DNA from 2 places in the Enterococcus sp. DIV0210g genome. Region 1 is predicted to be linked to the other one. Evidence: predicted binding sites of a transcription regulator. Region 1 holds the regulator's gene; the other holds the start of a gene.
What was found. The regulator NrdR, encoded in region 1, represses ribonucleotide reductase genes. The targets are predictions, from matches to a motif close to ACACNATATATNGTGT.
Positions count from the first base shown of each region.

Region 2: the regulator NrdR is predicted to act here: its motif matches at 4,562-4,577, upstream of nrdH (glutaredoxin-like protein NrdH).

Region 1 is NZ_CP187903.1:1,362,305-1,373,248, reverse strand. It holds gene polA (DNA polymerase I) at 1-651, shown strand, start outside; gene mutM (DNA-formamidopyrimidine glycosylase) at 683-1,513, shown strand; gene coaE (dephospho-CoA kinase) at 1,483-2,112, shown strand; gene IGI64_RS06700 (hypothetical protein) at 2,186-2,518, shown strand; gene nrdR (transcriptional regulator NrdR) at 2,754-3,251, shown strand; gene IGI64_RS06690 (replication initiation and membrane attachment family protein) at 3,264-4,610, shown strand; gene dnaI (primosomal protein DnaI) at 4,610-5,539, shown strand; gene IGI64_RS06680 (hypothetical protein) at 5,562-5,951, shown strand; gene IGI64_RS06675 (hypothetical protein) at 5,996-6,400, shown strand; gene IGI64_RS06670 (hypothetical protein) at 6,456-6,878, shown strand; gene IGI64_RS06665 (hypothetical protein) at 6,931-7,371, shown strand; gene IGI64_RS06660 (ABC transporter ATP-binding protein) at 7,503-8,438, shown strand; gene IGI64_RS06655 (ABC transporter permease) at 8,431-9,201, shown strand; gene IGI64_RS06650 (tRNA (adenine(22)-N(1))-methyltransferase) at 9,382-10,095, shown strand; gene IGI64_RS06645 (Nif3-like dinuclear metal center hexameric protein) at 10,079-10,944, shown strand, end outside.
Region 2 is NZ_CP187903.1:398,504-409,447, reverse strand. It holds gene IGI64_RS02010 (quaternary amine ABC transporter ATP-binding protein) at 1-366, opposite strand, end outside; gene IGI64_RS02005 (GntR family transcriptional regulator) at 788-1,420, opposite strand; gene IGI64_RS02000 (FeoB-associated Cys-rich membrane protein) at 1,524-1,652, opposite strand; gene feoB (ferrous iron transport protein B) at 1,654-3,786, opposite strand; gene IGI64_RS01990 (FeoA family protein) at 3,783-4,256, opposite strand; gene nrdH (glutaredoxin-like protein NrdH) at 4,650-4,874, shown strand; gene nrdE (class 1b ribonucleoside-diphosphate reductase subunit alpha) at 5,051-7,210, shown strand; gene nrdF (class 1b ribonucleoside-diphosphate reductase subunit beta) at 7,265-8,230, shown strand; gene IGI64_RS01970 (AI-2E family transporter) at 8,271-9,404, opposite strand; gene IGI64_RS01965 (DUF92 domain-containing protein) at 9,511-10,227, shown strand; gene IGI64_RS01960 (MgtC/SapB family protein) at 10,383-10,944, opposite strand, start outside.

The DNA.
Region 1 (10,944 bases):
CTTGCACATATCTCGAATGACGAACATTTGAAAGAAGCATTCTTAGAAGGTCAAGATATCCATGCTAGTACAGCAATGCGCGTCTTCGGTATCGAAAAACCAGAAGATGTGACACCAAATATGCGACGCCAAGCAAAAGCAGTCAATTTCGGGATCGTCTATGGTATCTCGGATTATGGACTATCACAAAATCTTGGGATCAGCCGAAAAGCAGCCCAACAATATATCGATACGTATTTCGAAAAATATCCTGGAGTAAAAGAATACATGGAGCGTATTGTTCGCGAAGCAAAAGATCTTGGATATGTTGAAACGTTATATCATCGTCGCCGTTACTTACCAGATATTAACTCCAGAAATTACAATCTGCGTTCGTTTGCAGAGCGTACAGCGATCAATACACCTATTCAAGGAAGTGCCGCAGACATCTTGAAAATCGCAATGATCGAGTTGGCGCAACGCTTGAAAGAGGAAGATTTAGAAGCAACCATGCTGCTTCAAGTACACGATGAACTTGTCTTTGAAGTCCCTGAAAAAGAATTGGAACGTCTGGACAAACTTGTTAGCGAAGTCATGGAACAAACAGTACAGCTGCACGTACCATTGATTACCGAAAGCAGTTGGGGCAAAACGTGGTACGAAGCAAAATAACCAAATAAATCACAGTTTTGAAGGTGAAAAAATGCCAGAATTACCAGAAGTAGAAACAGTCAGAAAAGGTTTAGAGCAATTAGTCTCAGGAAAAACGATCCACCATGTCCAAGTCTTGTGGCCTCGAATCATCGAACAGCCAGAATCAGCGATTTTTGAAGCGCAATTAGCAGGAGAAACGATCGAATCCATCAGTAGAAGAGGGAAATATTTGATTTTTCATTTGACACATTTTGATTTGATCTCTCATTTGCGCATGGAAGGGAAGTATGAATTTTTTACAGAGGAAGCGCCGCTAAGCAAGCATACGCATGTCATTTTTTCTTTTGATGATCGCAGCCAGCTTCGTTACAATGACGTACGAAAATTTGGCCGTATGACATTGGTTGAAAAGGGCAGCAGCAACCAGTATAAAGGAATCATGCTTCTGGGGCCTGAACCGGTAAACGATACCTTTGAATTGGCTGCGTTTGAACAAGGACTCAAACGTTCGAAAAAAGCGATCAAACCTCTCTTGCTAGATCAACGACTTGTGACAGGGCTAGGAAACATCTATGTAGATGAAGCGTTATGGGAAGCAAAAATCCATCCAGAACAGCCAGCCAACACACTGAAACCAAAAGAAATCGCACGGCTTAGAGAAGCAATCATCGCTGTTTTAGGAAAAGCGGTGGAAGCTGGCGGTACAACGATCCGCAGTTATTTGAACGCCTTAGGAGAAGCTGGAACCTTTCAATTGATGCTCCATGTTTATGGACAAACCGGCAATCCGTGTGTACGTTGCGGGACACCCATTGTTAAAACAAAAGTGGCGCAAAGGGGGACGCACTATTGTCCAAATTGTCAACAGCTGAAACGATGAGTTCTTTTGTTTTGGGTCTGACAGGCGGAATCGCAACAGGAAAAACAACCGCCGTCCACGTATTTGAAAAGTATGGATTTCCTATCGTTGACGGCGACAAAATCGCCCGAGAAGTCGTAGAACCTGGAACGCCGGGATTGGCAGCTGTGGTTCAGCATTTTGGTAAAGATATCTTAAATGAAGACGGCACACTCGACCGAAAAAAATTAGGGAAAATCGTCTTCAGCGATCCTGAGAAACGCGAACAGCTCAATCGCATATTGAATAGCTATATAAGAACGAGCATCAAAGACAATATCCAAAAAGCGAAACAAGCCAGCCCATTAGTTATTGTAGATATTCCTTTGCTATATGAAGGTCACTATGACAAATATATGGATCAGACAGCTGTTGTTTATCTTCCGGAAGAAAAACAGCTGCAACGTCTGATGGCACGCGATGGTTTTACGAGAGAAGAAGCAATGCAGCGGGTCGAAAGTCAGATGCCTATCGAAGAGAAAAAAAGAAAAGCGGATATCCTTTTTGATAATCAGCAAACAAAAGACAAGTTAGCAGAACAAATCATCTCATGGCTCCAAGAAAACAAGTTTATTTCTTAGAAAGTACTTTCTTTGTCTAAGCAGCAGGATTCTGCTATGCTGAAAGTAGAAAGCAGAGAGCGAGGGACATGTTATGGGAACGATCAAAAACCAAAAAGATAAAATTGTCGGAAACGCAAAAGAAAAAATCGGCGAACTTTTAGATAATGAAAACTTAAAGCAAGAAGGACGCGACCAAACAGAAATCGCAGAAGCACATGATGCAAAGTACAAAGAACGTATTGAAGAGCTTGAAGACCAGCAAGCGGAAAAAGAAGCACGTCAGCAAGATCTGACACAAGAACGAAAAACGGCGGAGCCAAAACGCAGGAAAGAACCATTGCCAGAACAAGAACATATTTCTGGCGAGCAGAGAATCGAAGAAGAACGAATGAAGCACTATACAGGAATCGAAGAAAAACTATAGTTTAAAGAAAAACTGGAGCCTATCCTAACGATTGGTTCCAGTTTTTTCTCACAACTGAAAAAGTAGTACAGCAAAAAGAGCCTGCTGTTTTCTTAAAAAACAGCAGATTATGTTAAAAAACGCGAGTGTTTCGGCATTTTTTGTACCGGAACATCGCGCTTCTACAAGGTTTCATGTTATAATACAACTAATCATAGCAATGATTTGATAAATCAGAAATGAAGAGGTGATAGTTATGCGATGCCCAAGATGCCACCATAATAATTCGCGTGTTATAGACAGCCGACAAGCAGATGACGGACGCGCAATCCGCCGCCGCCGTGAATGTGAGAATTGCGGCTTTCGTTTTACAACATTTGAACGAATCGAAGCTGCGCCGCTGCTAGTCATCAAGAAAAATGGCGAACGCGAAGAATTCAACCGTGATAAGATATTAAGAGGATTGATCCGTTCAGCGGAAAAACGTCCTGTTGCAATGGAACAAATGGAACAAATCGTCAACCATGTGGAGAATCGTGTCCGCAGTTTAGGCGAGAATGAAGTATCAACAAACTTGATTGGTGAATACGTGATGGAAGACCTTGTCAACTTAGATGAGATCGCTTATATCCGTTTTGCCAGTGTCTACCGTCAATTCAAAGATATGTCTGTTTTCTTAAAAGAATTGCAAGACATCGTTGATAAAGCCAAAGAAAACAAATCTGAAGACGACAAATCAGAAGAGAAGGAATAAGGAGGCATTTCGTTGGAAAATGCTTGGAAAGAACTTCAGCCTAAAAATATTTATCAAGGCAGAAAAACATTTCCATTAACAGAAGAAGGACAGCAAGCGCTGCTTTATCTTTATCAGCCGCTGATCGGAGGAGAAGCACTTAGTCTCTATTTCACGCTTTTGTCAGAGATTTCGAAAGAAACAGGCATCGGATCAGAAGCGCTGCACGCAGATTTGCTAAGTGGATTGGATTGCGGTTTGCCGCAGTTTTATGAAGCAAGAAAAAAATTAGAAGGAATCGGTCTGCTGGATGTCTACTTCAAAGAAGATCCAAGTTTAGGACCTTGTTTCCTCTATGAATTGCTTGAACCTTTAGCGCCCGATGCGTTTTTTAAAGATGCTGTCTTAAGTTTTATGCTGTTGGAAAAAACCGGCGAACGCCGTTGGAACCAGCTGAATGAGAAATTTCAATTCAAAAGATTTTCTTCAGAAGGCTACCAAAAAGTTACTAAAAAGTTTTTAGATGTTTTTCGTTTCAACGAAGCATCTTTTGAAGCAGACAAGGAAAAAATCGAACAAAGCCAATCCGCGTTTGAAAAAGAAAAAACACCAACTTTGATTGACGATGCGATTCAGGTCGATTGGCCGTTTTTAAGCGACTTGCTGCAGAAAAAACATATCACTTCACTGGAAAAACCAGTGATAGAGCAAATTGAACTCTACCATCGATTGTATGGCTTTGATGAATTGACGCTTGGGGAACTTATTGCTTCAGCGTATGATTTTACCCAGCAGACGGTGTCATTGAAAGATCTGCAAAAGCAAATCATCTACCGCCAAAAAACAGTAAAAAAAGAAGAAGTACCTGAAACAGCTGCTGCACAGCAGCTCCCAGCAAAAAATGATGCAGCCAGTGCGTTGATCGCTGACAGCAAAAACAATCCGCCAATGCAATATCTTGAAGCTGTGAAGAATGCAAAAGGCGGGTTTGTCTCCAAAGAAGAAAAGTGGCTGATGCAAGACTTGGTCAAACAATCCAAGTTGCCTAACAGCGTTATCAATGTTTTGATCAATTATGTGCTGGTCATCAAAAACCAAGCATCATTAAAAAGCAACTATGTCAATACGATTGCCAACGAATGGCAGCAGGCAAATATCCGTACCCCAGAAGAAGCCGTTGAGCATGTTCGGGAACTGAGTGAGCCCAAGCCGAAAACAGCCAAAACAACCTATGGAACGGCGAAAAGAAACGTACGCCGCGAAAAGCTGCCTGACTGGGTGAATAAACCAGAAGAAGAAAAACAAATCAGCAGCGAAAAGCAAGCAGAAATCGATCGCCGATTCAAAGAATATCTTGCTAAAAAGGAGGGAGATAACTAATGGAAGACGTAGGAAAAGAATTGAAAAAAATCATCAGCCGGAAAAATTACCAGGAAAAATACGCAGAAATGATTGCTGCTGTCCTAGAAGACACCGATGTCCAATCTTTCCTAGCTGCGCATCGTGAGCAATTGTCACAGGAAGATATTGAAAAAAGCTATGCGAAACTCTATGAATTCGTTCAAGAAAAGAGAAAATATCAGAAAAATGATCCGACAATGATCGCACCTGGATATGAACCGAAACTGACATTGAATTTCCATTATGTAGATGTGACTTACGTTCCTACTGAAGCCCTTCTTGCAAGACAAAAACAAGAAGAGATCCGCAGTCGGATTCGTGCAGTCGATATGCCGAAAGATATCCAATCTGCTTCATTTGAGAAATTTGAACAAACTAGCGGACGAAGCGAAGCATTTTTAGAATCCTTTAGTTTTGTGCAGGAATATGCTTCTGATCCAAAAGGCTACCACAAAGGATTATATCTTGTCGGCAGTTTTGGTATCGGCAAAACCTACTTGCTTGGCGCAATTGCTCGTGATTTAGCAGTAGCAGGATACACAACGACGCTCGTGCATTTCCCAACATTTGCTGTAGAGATGAAACAAGCCATCGGAAAAGATCAAGTAGCCGAAAAATTGGATGCAGTCAAACGTTCGCCTATTTTGATGATGGACGATATTGGTGCAGATGCCATGAGCAGCTGGATCAGGGATGAGATTTTTGGTGTTATCCTTCAATACCGAATGCAGGAACAATTGCCGACGTTCTTTTCTTCAAATTTTACTATGGAAGAATTGGAACAGCATTTATCTGTGACGCAGCGCGGAGATGAAGAACCGTTGAAAGCAAAACGGATCATGGAACGTATCCGTTATTTGACCAAAGAAATAAAAATGACTGGACAAAACCGCCGCAATACGAATTGATGCCAACGGAGGACATTTTTTGATGAAACACTTATGGAAGTTTGCTGTTGTCGGAAGTCTGGTGTTTGTTGCTGCTGGTTGCGGAACGTCTAGTGAAGCAGAAGAAAAAACAGAAGAAGTCAGTATTTTGACTGCGGTTCTTGCAGAAGATCCCGTAATAACATGGCGACTATCATCAGGAGAAGTGTATGCAGACATAACCTTGAAAGATACGGTGAAACTAAAAGGAGAATTTAATCCGCGTGTCTTACGTATACCAAATTTAAAGCTAGAACAAATCAATGGTGACTTCACCGAGTTGACGGAAGGAACAAAAATCCGCTTAGTTACAGAATTACGTCCGATAACAACAAGATCTTATCCTGGACAAATGGGCGGCAACAGTGTCAAAGAATTCACTATTTTGGATTAGCAAAAAGACCTTACTATAAACCAGCAATCATGGAGGATTTTTGTATGAAATATGGATTTATTGCTGTTGTCGGAAGTCTGCTGTTTGTTGCTGCCGGATGCGGAACGTCTAGTGAAGCGGAAGAAAAAACAGAAGAAGTCAGTATTTTAACTGCTGTTCTTGTAGAAGATCCCATAATAACATGGCGACTATCATCAGGAGAAGTGTATGCAGACATAACCTTGAAAGATATGGTGAAACTGCAAGGAGAATTTAATCCGCGCACCTTACGAATACCAGCTTTAAATATAGAAAAAATCGAGGGTGATTTCCCAAAGTTGACGGAAGGAACAAAAATCCGCTTGGTTACAGAGTTATCACCGCCTACAACAAGATCTGAACCCCCTCAATTACTATCGTTCGATCCCAGATTCAAAGATAACGTCAGAGAATTCACTATTTTGGATTAGCAAAGTTTGAAATAAAAGACCTTACTATAAACTCACGATCATGGAGGATTTTTGGATGAAGTATGGATTTGTTGTTGTCGGAAGTCTGCTGTTTGTTGCTGCTGGTTGCGGAACGTCTAGTAAAGCGGAAGAAAAGGTCCTATCAGGATCGGATACGATTTTGCAAGACAAGATGGACAAAAATGTCAGTATCTTAATTGCGGTTCTTGCAGAAGATGCTGAGATAATAAAGAATGAATCATCAGGCAGAGACTATGCCAGGGTGATCCTGAAAGACATGGTCAAATTACAAGGTGAATTTGATCCAGGCGCTCTTTTTATACCGAATCTAGATTTTCATCAAATTAATGGAGATCATACCGCTTTGAAGGAAGGAACAAAAATCCGCTTAGTTACGGGATTACTTCCGCCAACAACACGATCTTTTCCCCCTCAATTAGTCGGGAACAGTCTCAAAGAATTCACTATTTTAGATTAGCAAAGTTTAAAGAAGCTTTTACTATAAACCCACGATCATGGAGGATTTTTGTATGAAATATGGATTTATTGCTGTTGCTGCAAGTTTGCTTTTAGTTGTCGCTGGCTGTGGAAACCGCGCGGATGCTGAGGATTCGTCTACGCAACCAACACAAGAAAGTGTGGCTAAAACAGGAACGAGTTCTTCAGAGCAAGAACCGGAAGGAGTACCAGAGATGTCAGATATCACTTATACTGCTGTATTGGCAGAAGATGCGAGAGTCGAGCAGGATACAGTTTCTCTTTCTTTAACCGATGTTTCTTCTGAAGACGAAGCAGGACTTCAAGAAGATTTGATTTTGAATTTGGAAGATACTCAAGTGAGCGAAATCCAAGATTCACTCCAAAAAGGAACGAAAATCGAATTTACTTTGGCAGGAAATGCGGTCATGACTTTCTCGATTCCGCCGCAAATTCCTGGCAGTTCTGTTTTAGCGATCAAAATAGCGGACTAAAAATAAGAACATTTAAATCAACTTTGTATTGAATCAGTCAAAAGAGCGGGTCTTTCTTTTAACCGGCTCTTTTTCATGTGTCTGAATAGTGATACAATAAAGCGTCGTAACAATAAGGAGATGGGAAATAAATGACAAACGCACTGGAATTACACGCGTTGAAAAAAATATATGGAACAGGTGTCGAGGCATTACGCGGTATTGATTTAACCGTAGAAGAAGGTGATTTTTACGCGCTTCTAGGACCAAATGGCGCAGGGAAATCTACCACAATCGGGATCATCACTTCACTGGTCAACAAAACCTCTGGAAGCGTCAAAGTGTTTGGTTATGATTTGGATAAAGATTTGGTCCGTGCTAAACAGCAAATCGGGCTTGTTCCGCAAGAATTCAACTTCAATCCTTTTGAAACAGTCCAACAAATCGTCGTAAATCAAGCGGGGTATTATGGTGTTTCACGCAAAGAAGCGTTGAAACGCAGCGAAAAATATTTGAAACAATCCAATTTATGGGAAAAACGTCATGTACGTGCTCGCATGCTTTCTGGCGGGATGAAACGCCGCTTGATGATTGCCCGCGCACTGATGCATGAACCAAAATTGTTGATTTTAGATGAACCAACTGCTGGTGTTGATATCGAGTTGCGCCGTGAGATGTGGACGTTTCTAAGAGAATTGAACGAAAGCGGGACGACGATTATTTTAACAACTCATTACCTAGAAGAAGCAGAGATGCTTTGCCGTAATATCGGAATCATCCAGTCCGGTGAATTGATCGTCAATACAAGTATGAAAAAACTTCTTTCAAAATTACAATTTGAAACGTTCATCTTCGACTTAGCACCTTATGAAAACGCACCAGAGATCACAGGATATACAAGCATTCTTGAAGACGAAACGACTCTAGCAGTAGAAGTCGCACGAGATCAAGGTGTTAATGCGATTTTCGAACAATTGACGGATCAGGGAATAAAAGTACTTTCTATGCGTAATAAAAACAATCGTTTGGAAGAGCTGTTCCTGAAAATCACCGAAGACAGTCATCAATTGGAGGAAAAAAATGTTTAATCTGTATCTAACTGCTTTAAAAAGTTTAGCATTCAAAGAAACTAATCGTTATTTGCGTATTTGGGTCCAAACACTGGTGCCGCCAGTTATCACAACATCGTTATATTTTGTTATTTTTGGGAAAATGATTGGCGGGCGAATCGGAGAAATGGGTGGTTTTTCTTATATGGAATTTATCGTTCCCGGTTTGATCATGATGTCTGCCATCACTAGCTCTTACTCGAACGTCTCCTCGTCCTTTTTCTCGCAAAAGTTCCAGAAGAACATTGAAGAATTGCTTGTAGCACCTGTACCGACACATGTCATTATTTGGGGCTTTGTACTTGGCGGCCTTGGAAGAAGTGTTTTAGTGGGTTCTTTAGTAACGATCATTTCGTTATTTTTTGTGCCGTTGCATGTTTCTTCCTGGTTTATCGTAGTAATCACATTATTGATGACAGCTATCTTGTTCTCATTAGCCGGATTGATCAACGGGATTTTTGCCCAATCTTATGATGATGTGTCCATCGTGCCGACTTTCGTCTTACAGCCATTGACTTATCTAGGCGGAGTATTTTATTCAATCTCTATGCTGCCTCCGATTTGGCAAGCAATTTCTAAAGTCAATCCAATCGTTTACATGATTTCTGGGTTCCGCTATGGGTTCTTAGGGACGACAGATGTGCCGATTGGTTTATCGATTTCGATCTTGGTTTTATTTATTGTTGTTCTTTACAGCGTATGCTGGTATTTGATCAATAAAGGCCGCGGATTAAGAAGCTGATTTCTTTTACTAAAAAAAGATAGTTATTGTAACATGAAGCATAGAATTTTGCTTATACTAAGCAGATTTCTATGCTTTTTTTATTACCTGGGATTTTAACAGGATTTTAAAAGAGTTTCTCTTTTGCGCTCGCTTATTTCGTTGTGGAAATGCTATAATGATTGTCGAAGGAGTGAAGTTATGAACCATCTTGAATTATCTAAACGGCTGGAAAAAGTGGGCGAATTCGTTCCCGAGGCAGCACGTTTAGCAGATATTGGCTCAGACCATGCTTACTTGCCTGTTGCATTGATGTTAAAAGGGAAAATAACATTTGCTGTGGCTGGAGAAGTTGTACAAGGACCATTTGATTCTGCACAAAAACAAGTACGGAAAAATGGACTTGAAGAAAAAATCATCGTTCGTCTAGCAGACGGTTTGGCAGCAATCAAACCCGAAGATCAAATCAATGCAGTCACGATTGCTGGAATGGGCGGTTCGTTGATCAAAGATATTTTAGAAGCAGGAAAAAAAGACCGGCTTTCTGGAAAAGAACGGTTGATTTTGCAGCCGAATATCGGCGAAAGAACCTTACGAATCTGGTTGCAAGAAAACAGCTATCAAATCATTGATGAAGTGATTTTGGAAGAAAACAAAAAAATCTATGAAATCATTACAGCAGAGAAAACAGATGTGCCGATTGACTATACGGAGGAAGAATTGATGTTTGGACCTATTCTTTTAAAAGAGAAATCATCCGTATTTGCTCAAAAATGGCAGCGTGAACTTCAACAGCGCAAAGCAGTCGTAGCTCAAATGGAACAAGCAAGCAAAAAACCAAATGAACGACTACAAGAAATCAAAGAAGAAATCTCACGAATCGAAGAGGTGCTTAGCGATGAGAATCACCGGTAAAGAATTTATTCAAAGATTTGAAGAATACTGTCCTCAATGGCTCGCTGAAGAAGGTGATCCGGTAGGGCTTCACATCGGTACATTAGATAAGCCAATCAAGAATGTCATGATGACGCTGGATGTTCGTCCAGAAGTTGTTGCCGAAGCGATCGAAAAAAACGTTGATCTGCTGATTGCCAAACATCCGCCGATTTTTCGCCCAGTCAAACGTCTGACAACTGACACACCGCAAGAAAAGATGTATGCTGATTTATTGAAGCATGACATTGCGGTCTACGCTGCCCATACGAATATGGATATTATCTGGGATGGTTTGAATGACTGGTTTTGCGAGCTGTTGGATATCGAAGTAGAGAATTATTTGACTGAAACGCACGAAATTCGCTATAAAAAACTAGCGGTTTATGTTCCTATTGATGCAGCTGGCAAAATGCGGCAGGCTTTAGCAGATGCGGGAGCAGGGGAGCAAGGTGACTATCAAGCGGCAAGCTATACTTCAACTGGTCAAGGTCGTTTTACACCGACTGCCGGTGCAAATCCAGCCATCGGTTCGATCGGCACGCCAGAAAAAGTACAAGAAGCAAAAGTCGAAGTGATTTTTCCTGAAACGATGGAAAACCAAGTGCTTTCAGCAATGAAGGCTGCACATCCTTATGAAGAGCCTGCGTATGACTTGTTTTTCATCGAACATCCCACAAAAAAATACGGTCTTGGACGTGTTGGCAATCTGAAACAGCCCATGACAGTCGATGCTTTTGCCAAAAAAATCAAAGAAGTCTTCCAATTAGACGGTCTTCGAATCGTCCAACCGCAACAACCTTTAGAAACCATTCGTCGTGTGGCTATTTG
Region 2 (10,944 bases), 960 kb from region 1:
AATCGTCCGATGGGGAAATAAACCAAAATTTTGAAATACCATGTTTATTTTATGTCTGCGGACTTCTCTCAGTTCTTCTTTACTTAACTTCGCAATATCTTTGCCATCAATATAGATATCGCCAGAAGTTGGTTCGATCAATCGATTCAATAATCGGATCAATGTTGATTTCCCACTTCCGGAAAGCCCCATGATTACGAAAATCTCGCCTTCTTCTACATCAAAGTTCACATCGTAAACACCGACTGTTGCTCCTGTTTTTTTCAAAATGTCTGTTTTGGACTGTCTATCCTTGATCATTTCAAGAGCAGTTTGCGTTTTTTTGCCGAAAATCTTTGTTAAATTTTTTACTTCAAGTTTCCTCAAAACGATTCTCCTTTTCTCTTTTTATGTATTTTCATTTTACTTTCTGAAAAAAGTGACTACACTAGGGTAACATCGTGTGGTCACTTTGTCAAAAAAGAAAAAGAGGAAAATGACACCAGTTATGTCATTTTCCTCTTTTTGTCTAAAAAGTGTTTTCCCTTAGCTGTGCAAGGCCTGCCGCAATGAAAAGTGTTCAATTTCTACTATAAAAAAACATGAAAAAATTTATTTTTTGCAGTAAACAACTGGGATTTCTTATTGACGATGCAAGAAACTGAACGGTTCATTCACGACCTCTACTTAAACGGTGTTCAAAAGCTAGCTCTTTCGGCGATAAGCTTTTTTACTGGGAAATATGAAAAGCTATTTCCCAGTAAAAAAGAGTCTTATCGCTCAGAGCTGAACAGCTTTTTCACAACCTCTACACTTCCGGATAAAAAAAGTTATTCATCCGCTGCAACGTATACTCATTTCCGATAAAATGCACAGTATCCCCTTCGCTCAATTTAGCATACGGACCTGGTGAAACAAGCAATTCTTCTTCGTGGGAAATCGCAATAACGGTTGCTCCTGTTTCTTGCCAAATATTCAACTCGCTAATAGAACGATCTAAATGTTTGGCATGTTTGGTCAGTTGAAGCTCAAACGGCAGCAGCGGATTCATTTTGTGGATCCGCTTGGTTTGATTGACAAGCTGGTCTAGCAGCTGTGAAAAATTATCCAATTCTTCCTTTTGCTTTTCCACACTTTCCATAATCTCTGCTTTGGTTTCCTGGATCGATTGGACATCTTGATATTGCAGCAGGAATTCTTTTGCTTTTTCTTTGGAAGAAACAAAAGCCCCGCTTCCATGGCGCACTTCCATGATACCCAAATCTACTAATACATTGATTGCTTTTCTGGTCGTTTCCGGAGAAGCGTTATATGTACTTGCTAAAGTGGAACGTGCATGGATTTTTTCGCCTACTTTATATCTGTTTTCAACGATTCGCTCTGCTAAATCTACGGCAATCTGCTGGTAGCGTGGGCGAACGATCTTCTTTTTCCCAGCCATTTTATTCCTCTTTCCTTTTTTTCTTCATCTTACTATGCCCTGACAAAATAAGCAAAAGAGGGCGCTAAAAAACAGCGCCCGATGGTTTACTTTTCTGTTTATTTTATTTACTAGCTTTTTTCACAGGACAAGACGTTTTGCACTCATCACAAGATTTACCTGATTTTAAACGTTTATACACAATGAAACCTGCACTTCCAAATATCAGAATACTTAATAAAAATGTAGCCATCTCATTTCTCCCCTTCTAAAGAAAGTACCGGATACTTTGTCTTCACTCTTTTCGGCTTGCGGAACAAAGCATAAATCACACCAATCGTTAATAGACCAGCAAGATACGTACTCATCACGATAGAACCGCCTTCTAATAAATGCCCAAATTGATAAAGGATAAAACTAACAAGATAAGCCAGACCACATTGATAACCAATAGCGATCCACGTCCATTTGCTGGCATTCATTTCTCGATGTATGGCGCCAATTGCTGCGAAACAAGGTGCACAAAGCAAATTAAACGCTAATAATGCGTAAGCCGCTGCTGGTGTGTAGGTCTGTTGCAGCGTTTGCCAAATTTCACGGCCATTTTCAGACACTTCGCTCTGCCCAAATAAGATACCAAATGTGCCGATAATATTTTCTTTAGCAACTAAACCAGTAATTGCTGCCACTGTTCCTTGCCAATTCCCCCACCCCAGCGGTTGAAAAAGAACGGCGGCTATTCGCCCAAAAAAGGCTAAGATACTTTGATTTTCTGAAACAGCTTCCCCAACAAAATTATAAGAAGAGCTAAACCAGATAACGATACTCGAAACAAAAATAATTGTTCCAGCTTTTTTGACAAACGATTTGCTTCGATCATAGGTTTGACGCAAAATCGCAGACCACTGCGGCAAATGATAGGTTGGCAATTCCATAATAAAAGGTGTTGTATCACCAGAAAATAAACGTGTTTTTTTCAAACTGATCCCTGATAAAATAATAGCTGTCATTCCCAGGAAATAAGCAGATGGCGCTACCCAAGAACGATGCGGGAAAAATGCACCTGCTACTAAAGCGATGATTGGCAGCTTTGCAGAACAAGGCATAAATGTGGTCACCATGATCGTCAACCGCCGATCTTGTTCATTTTCAATCGTTCGGCTGGCCATGACACCTGGAACACCGCAACCTGTAGCAATCAGCATCGGAATAAAAGATTTTCCAGAGAGGCCAAATTTTCTGAAAAGACGATCCATAACAAACGCGATTCTTGCCATGTAGCCGCAATCTTCTAAAAAGCTCAAACACAAAAACAAGACGATCAATTGCGGTAAGAAACCTAAAACTGCTCCAACGCCAGCAATGATCCCATTTAAGATCAATTGCTGCATCCAATCAGCTACTTGCCATTGCGCTAAAAGATGACCAACTTTTTCTGGGATCCAGGCCCCGAACACCGTATCATTGATCCAATCTGTCCCCATGGTTCCTACTGTTTGAATAGCAAGATAATAAATCAGCCACATAACAAACGCGAAAAGTGGTAAAGCCAGCCAGCGATTCGTTGCGATTTGGTCGATTTTGTCGCTCATCGACAATTGAAAAGAATCATTGGATACTACACACAACGCACATAACTGCGTGATAAATTCATAACGTTCGTTTACGAGGACCGTTTCACTGTCATCTTCAAAGATTTTTTCTGTCAGCTGGATCAGTTGTTCGATCTCTTTTTCTTGAGAAGCAGAAGCACCATATTCTTCCATCGCTTTTTGATCTCGTTCAAAATACTTCATTGCATACCAGCGTTTTTTGCTGCTTTTTTCTGCTAATATGTCTTCGATTTCATGCAAAGCAGCTTCTAAACGTGCATCGTACGCACAAGGTTCAGGAAGCTCTGGGGAGTTTTTTGAAGCTGCAATCATTTTTTCAATTAGTTTTTCTGTGCCTTGTTTTTTTAGTGCGCTGATAGGCAAAACAGGAACGCCAAGCCCATAAGAAAGCTTTTCTAAATTGATTTTCTTTCCTTCTTTTTTTATCACATCCATCATATTCAACCCAATGATCATCGGAATCCCTAAATCAAGCAATTGGGTGGTTAAGTAAAGATTTCTTTCTATATTTGAGGCATCGATGATGTTGATGATCAATTCAGGTTTTTCATGGACCAAATAATCTCTGGCAATCACTTCTTCCGGTGTATAAGGTGAAAGCGAATAGATACCAGGCAAGTCTTGGATATAGATATCTGGGTGCTTTTTCAGTAATCCTTCTTTTTTTTCTACTGTTACGCCCGGCCAATTCCCTACATATTGATTCGATCCAGTCAATAGATTGAACAAACTGGTTTTTCCGCTGTTGGGGTTGCCAACTAATGCGATATTCATCCTTGTTCCTCCCTTTGCACGAGGATCAGTTCCGCTTCTGTTTTTCGAAGTGTCAACTCGTATCCCCGAACTGTCAATTCGATTGGATCACCTAAAGGAGCAAGCTTGCGGATCGATACTTGGACATTTCTCGTAAGCCCCATATCCATCAGCCTTCTTTTCACTGCACCTTGACCATGGACAGCGACCACCGTTCCGCTTTCTCCTGCTTTCAATTGTTCTAGAGAAGCCCAGCTTTCAGCAGAAGTTTGGGTTTTTTGGATAAAGATTTGGCTTAACAGCTCACGGCTGACAGCTACGCGCTGACTTTTCACTAATAAAATAGCGTTCTCTCCTGACATATTCACTACTACAACTTTGCTTCCTGGTGTTACCCCGATATTTTGTAAATGTCTTTTCACATTTTCTTCCGTACAGATTTTTTCTACATGGTAAACTAAATGTTGTTTTGCTTGTGCTAAAGTTTGCATACAGACCCCTCACTTGTGAAATCATTCTTGCAACGAACGGACTATGATATTTACTGGTTATTTCCTATAATAACTACGATATTGAGAATCATTCTCACATAGGATACTGCCCCCGCTAATGAATGTCAACAGACCTTGTGATTCAATGAGCGAAACCTCACTATTTTTGCTCTAAAAATGAGAAAAAATAAATTAAAAATAGTTTTCCACAACTTTTCAACAGCCGAAACTTTTATTTCTCCGCTCAGCGTCTGCTTTCACTTCTTTTTCAAAAACACAAAATTTAGTATTCCACAATTTCCACAACACCATATGTAGTGTTTTATGATTGACTTTTTCATTCAGAGTTTTATACTAGTCTTTGTAGAAAACTTGTAGAAGGAGGACTCTCCCATGAACGTAAAAATCTTCTCTAAAAATAATTGTATGCAATGTAAAATGGTCAAACGTTTTTTAACTGAAAATCACATCGATTTCGAAGAAGTGAACATCGATGAACAACCCGCCGCTATTGATTGGCTGAAAGATCAAGGTTTCCAAAGTGTCCCAGTAATTACTTCAGACGCTGAAACTGTTATTGGCTTCCGCCCAGATCAACTTCGTAAACTTGCTAGCTAAAGAAAACTAAAGCAGTACAAAAATGATTGGATTTGAAGGCTTTTGCCCCAAATCCTTTTTTTAAAGTATTGGCTTTTTCTTCTTTTCATTCAGCTGTTATTCTCATTATTATATAAAAAAGTCGTGCCAAGAGGATTTTAACTAGAACTCTTGCACTATGAAAGGTTGAGTACATTATGAGCCTCAAAGAGTTAAAAGATGTAAGCTATTTTAAACTGAACAATGAAATCAATCGACCTGTCAACGGACAGATTCCTTTAAATAAAGATAAAGATGCGTTGGCTGCCTTCTTTAAAGAAAATGTTGAGCCGAACACACTGACTTTTTCTTCGCCAAAAGAAAAAATCGATTATCTGATCAAACATGATTATTTGGAGGAAGAATTCATCCAATTATATTCTGACCGTTTTATCGAGAAACTTTATCATTTCTTGGACGAGCAGCATTTTGAATTCAAATCTTTCATGGCGGCTTATAAATTCTATTCGCAATATGCGTTGAAAACAAATGATGGTACAGCTTATCTTGAAACTTATGAAGATCGTGTGGCCTTCAATGCGCTTTATTTTGCGAACGGAAATGAAGAATTGGCTTTAGCTTTAGCGGACGAAATGATCCATCAGCGTTACCAGCCTGCTACACCTTCTTTCTTGAATGCTGGACGTAAACGCCGGGGTGAACTTGTTTCTTGTTTCCTGATTCAAGTGACAGATGACATGAATTCGATCGGACGCTCGATCAACTCTGCTTTACAGCTTTCACGAATCGGCGGCGGTGTTGGGATCACTTTATCCAATCTTCGCGAAGCCGGCGCACCAATCAAAGGATATGAAGGAGCTGCCAGCGGTGTTGTTCCTGTAATGAAATTATTCGAAGACAGCTTCAGCTATTCTAACCAGCTTGGCCAACGTCAAGGTGCCGGAGTTGTTTACCTAAATGTTTTCCACCCAGATATCATTTCATTCCTTTCTGCTAAAAAAGAAAATGCAGATGAAAAAATCCGGGTGAAAACTTTGTCTCTTGGAGTACTTGTACCAGATAAATTCTATGAATTGACACGTAAAAATGAAGAAATGTACCTATTCAGCCCTTATAGTGTGGAAAAAGAATACGGTGTACCATATTCTTATGTCGATATCACAAAAGAATATGACAACATGGTCGCAAATCCAAATATCCGCAAACAAAAAATCAAAGCACGTGATCTAGAAAACGAAATTTCTAAATTACAGCAAGAATCTGGTTATCCTTATATCGTGAACGTTGACACAGCAAACCGTGCCAACCCGATTGACGGAAAAATCATCATGAGCAACTTGTGTTCAGAGATTCTTCAAGTCCAAACACCTTCTGTCATCAATGGAAAACAAGAATACGAAGAACTTGGTACAGACATTTCATGTAATCTTGGTTCAACGAACATCGTCAACTTGATGGACAGTCCAGATTTTGGAAGATCTGTTCGTACGATGACACGCGCGTTGACATATATCACAGATGCTTCTGAAATCGATGTTGTTCCTCCTATCCAAAACGGCAATCGTTTGAATCATACGATTGGTTTAGGCGCCATGGGACTGCATACTTATTTTGCAAAACAACAAATGGCATACGGATCAGAAGATTCTATCGATTTTACTAATGTTTATTTCATGTTGTTGAACTACTGGACATTAGTAGAAAGCAACAATATCGCTCGCGAAAGAAAACAAGTTTTCCATAACTTTGAAAAATCAGATTATGCAAACGGCACTTATTTTGACAAGTATGTCAGCGGCCAATATCAGCCGAAATCAGAAAAAGTCAAAAATCTTTTTGAAGGAATCTTTATTCCAACAGCAGAAGATTGGGAAGAATTAAAACAAGCAATCATGAAAGACGGTCTTTACCATCAAAATCGTCTAGCAGTAGCGCCAAACGGATCAATCTCTTATATCAATGATACAAGTGCAAGTATCCACCCAATCACACGTATGATCGAAGAACGTCAAGAAAAGAAAATCGGTAAAATCTATTACCCTGCTCCTTACTTGTCAAACGAAACGATCCCTTACTATACTTCTGCTTACGATATGGATATGCGTAAAGTGATCGACATTTATGCCGCAGCACAAGAACACGTGGACCAAGGAATGAGTTTGACATTGTTCATGCGTTCAGAGATTCCTGAAGGCCTTTATGAATGGAAAACAAACTCAAAACAATCCACACGTGATTTGAACATCTTGAGACATTATGCTTTCCATAAAGGGATCAAATCGATTTATTATGTTCGTACCTTTACAGATGATGCGGAAGAAATCGGCAGCAACCAATGTGAAAGTTGTGTCATCTAAATCAGCTCGTCACTTTTTGAACGTCTATCTCTCAGGAATAAAAGGAGAATCTTTATGTCAGAAACTTACTATGAAGCTATAAACTGGAATGAAATCGAGGATATCATCGATAAATCGACGTGGGAAAAACTAACAGAACAATTTTGGTTAGACACACGTATTCCTTTATCAAACGACTTAGATGATTGGCGCACTCTTTCTGATCTTGAAAAAGAGATCGTAGGACATGTCTTCGGCGGACTTACTTTATTGGATACGGTGCAGTCAGAAAGCGGAATGGAACGTTTGCGTGCAGATGTTCGTACACCGCATGAAGAAGCTGTTTTGAATAATATCCAATTTATGGAATCTGTTCATGCCAAAAGCTATTCTTCTATTTTCAGCACATTGAATACCAAAGCAGAAATCGAAGAAATCTTTGAATGGACGAACACCAATCCATACTTGCAGAAAAAAGCAGAACGGATCAATGAAATCTATAAAAATGGTTCACCATTAGAGAAAAAAATCGCCAGCGTCTTTTTAGAAACATTCTTGTTTTATTCTGGCTTTTACACACCGCTTTATTATCTAGGAAATAACAAACTGGCAAACGTCGCTGAAATCATCAAATTGATCATTCGCGATGAATCTGTCCACGGCACATATATCGGCTACAAATTCCAATTAGGCTATAACGAATTGCCTGAAGAAGAACAAGAAGCGTTGAAAGACTGGATGTATAATTTGCTGTATGAGTTATATGAAAATGAAGAACGCTATACAGAAGAATTGTATGATGCAGTCGGCTGGACGGAAGAAGTAAAAACATTCTTGCGTTACAATGCCAATAAAGCATTGATGAATCTAGGGATGGATCCGCTATTCCCTGACTCTGCTAATGATGTCAATCCAATCGTTATGAACGGTATCTCAACAGGTACAAGCAACCATGACTTCTTCTCACAAGTAGGAAACGGCTACTTGCTTGGGAATGTAGAAGCAATGAATGATGATGATTATTTGATTGGTTTAGAATAAAACAGAAGCCCCTCCGCTTTAAAAGCGGAGGGGCTTTTTTTTAAATCAGTTCATTTTTCTTCTCTTGCTTTTCCGGCTGGATGATCGCCGTTTCTTTTCTCAACAAATAGATTTTTCGAATATTCAAAGTCAACGTTTTGATTACTGCATAAACAGGGATACAGATCAGCATACCAATGATCCCGGCAACACTTCCTGCCCCAATCAAAACCAAAATGATCGTTAATGGATGGATGTTTAATGATTTTCCGAATAACAGCGGTTTGATCAGGTTTCCGTCTAGCTGCTGGATGACCAAGATCGATAACGCCATGTAGAGTGCTTGCCACGGTGACACAAATAACCCCACCGCCACAGCCGGAACTGCACCGATAAATGGTCCTACATAAGGAATGATATTCGTGACCGCACAAAAAACTGCTAATAAAAGGCTATATGGCTGTCCAAAAATCGTCATGGCAATAAAGCTCAAAATCCCAATGATAAATGCATCTAAAACGGTACTGCTGATATAAGCAGAAAGAGTTTCATTCAATTCCCGCACGGTTTGGCGCAGCTCACCGCGAATACGCTGTGGAAAAAATGGCGATAACGCATCAATAAATTTATGCCCATCTTTGAACATAAAAAGTAAAATAAACGGTACGGTGAAAAGAAGGACCAAAAATTTCATCATCGCTCCGACAATACGCGATAACCCTGAAGTAACACTTACGATTGCCAAATTGATCAAATTGCTGATCGATAAATTTGCATTAGCTAACTGTTCTTCCAGATTAAATCCTCGCAAGTCTTCTCGTTGTGCCAGTTCGTTCAGCCATTTGCTGGTCTCTTCTGCATAAGCAGGAAGACTTTGGGTCAGCTGGATTGCTTGCTCTGCCAATTGAGGTACGACATTCATCGCCATTAGTATGATAATGATCAGTAACACAGCAAACGAAATCAAAAAACCTAAAACGCGCGGTACTTTTCTTTTTTCCAAAAAAACAACGATTGGATCAAACATGTAGTAAAGAAATCCTGCGACTAGCAATGGTAAGAAAATCGCTGAAAGCATAGTCAAGATTGGGCTGAAAAGATGCGGCATCTGTAAGATAAAATAGACACCAACAATGGTCAAAACTAATTCTGCTGTCCAAAAAAACAACTTCGACTGTTTAAAACGTGACTGCATAAATCTCCTCCAACTTTTGATACTTTTATTTTACCATTTCTAAAATCATTCTCGCACCTTTTATGATAAACTTACAGAAAAAACGGCGATTGGAGAATAGAGAAAAATGATTCTTTTTTATCAACTTTTGCTTGGTTTTATCATTAGCCTCATTGTCAGTCTTGCTGCTGTTTTGACCAAAACACTTTCCTTTTCAGGCGGGATTGCTGCTCTAATTTTAGGAACGACCATCATCGGCACTGGCCCTTGGTACAGCGTTTTGCTCGCTGGCGCTCTTTTTTTCAGTTCAGGTATGATTTCATTAAGCAAAAAAAGATTGACTCGTTCTCCTCAACTTACGGAAACGAGAAATCATAAACAAGTTTTGGCAAATTTGCTGCCAGGGGTGTGCAGTCTGCTTTTCTTTTTCCAAACACAGAATGAATTGTTTTTGATGGGCTATGCGGCGAGTATTTCCAGCGCTGCCGCGGATACTTGGGCTTCTGAGATTGGTACCCTAAGCAAAAAAGTCCCCCGTTCCATTCTCACTTTTCGAACGATGCCTACCGGAATATCCGGCGGCATCAGTATTTTAGGTACATTTGCCTCCATCTGCGGTGCTGGTTTTCTATCTGGCTTATTTTATCTGCTGTATTCTCTTTCTTTATTTCATTTAGCTGCCGCTCATTATTTCTGGCTTCCGTTCTTATTAGGTATCCTTGGTTCCTTGATCGATAGTCTTTTAGGCGCTGTTTTCCAAGTCATTTACCGTTGTCAAATTTGCGGAGAACTGACTGAAAAAAGGAGCCATCATCAAACAGAAACAAAAAAAGTGCAGGGCTGAGCTGGTTTACGAATAATTGGACGAACTTTTTTGCGACTAGCTTAGTGACTTTATTCAGCTGGATAATTGGTTCTTTTTATTTTTAATAAGTAGAAAAAAACGAACAAATGGGGGTTATAAAAAATTTTCCATTCGTTCGTTTTTTGATTGTATACTCAAGATATTGTTACTAATCTGAGCTTTATTATATTTTTATAAACAGATAACTCCTCAATCACTTCTGTATAAGTCACGCCTCTTGGCAAATCGATCGTATAGATATTTGTGTAGATTTGATAATCTTCAACAAACTTCACATCGAAATTCACATTTTCGATGGTGATTTTTTTTGATTCAAAGTATTCTGTCAAAAAATCCTTGGTTTCTTTTCGATGGATATATTGAATCTCCAATTTTTTCATCGTCGGTACGTGGATCACTTTTTTCACTAAAGTCAAGGCGGCTAAAACACCGAGGAAGCTTGTGATAGCAATTGGATAAAACCCCATTCCAATCGCGATCCCCAACCCAGCACTCGCCCATAATGACGCGGCTGTTGTTAACCCAGTGACAGAACGCTTCGTGACAATGATCGTACCCGCACCAAGAAAACCAATACCGCTGACTACTTGCGCAATTAATCGCGCTTCATCAGAACGGATCACTCCAGCTAAATCTGGATGATTGATGGCGTCTCGCATCGCACTGCTGGCAATTTCTGACTGGATCAAAGCAATG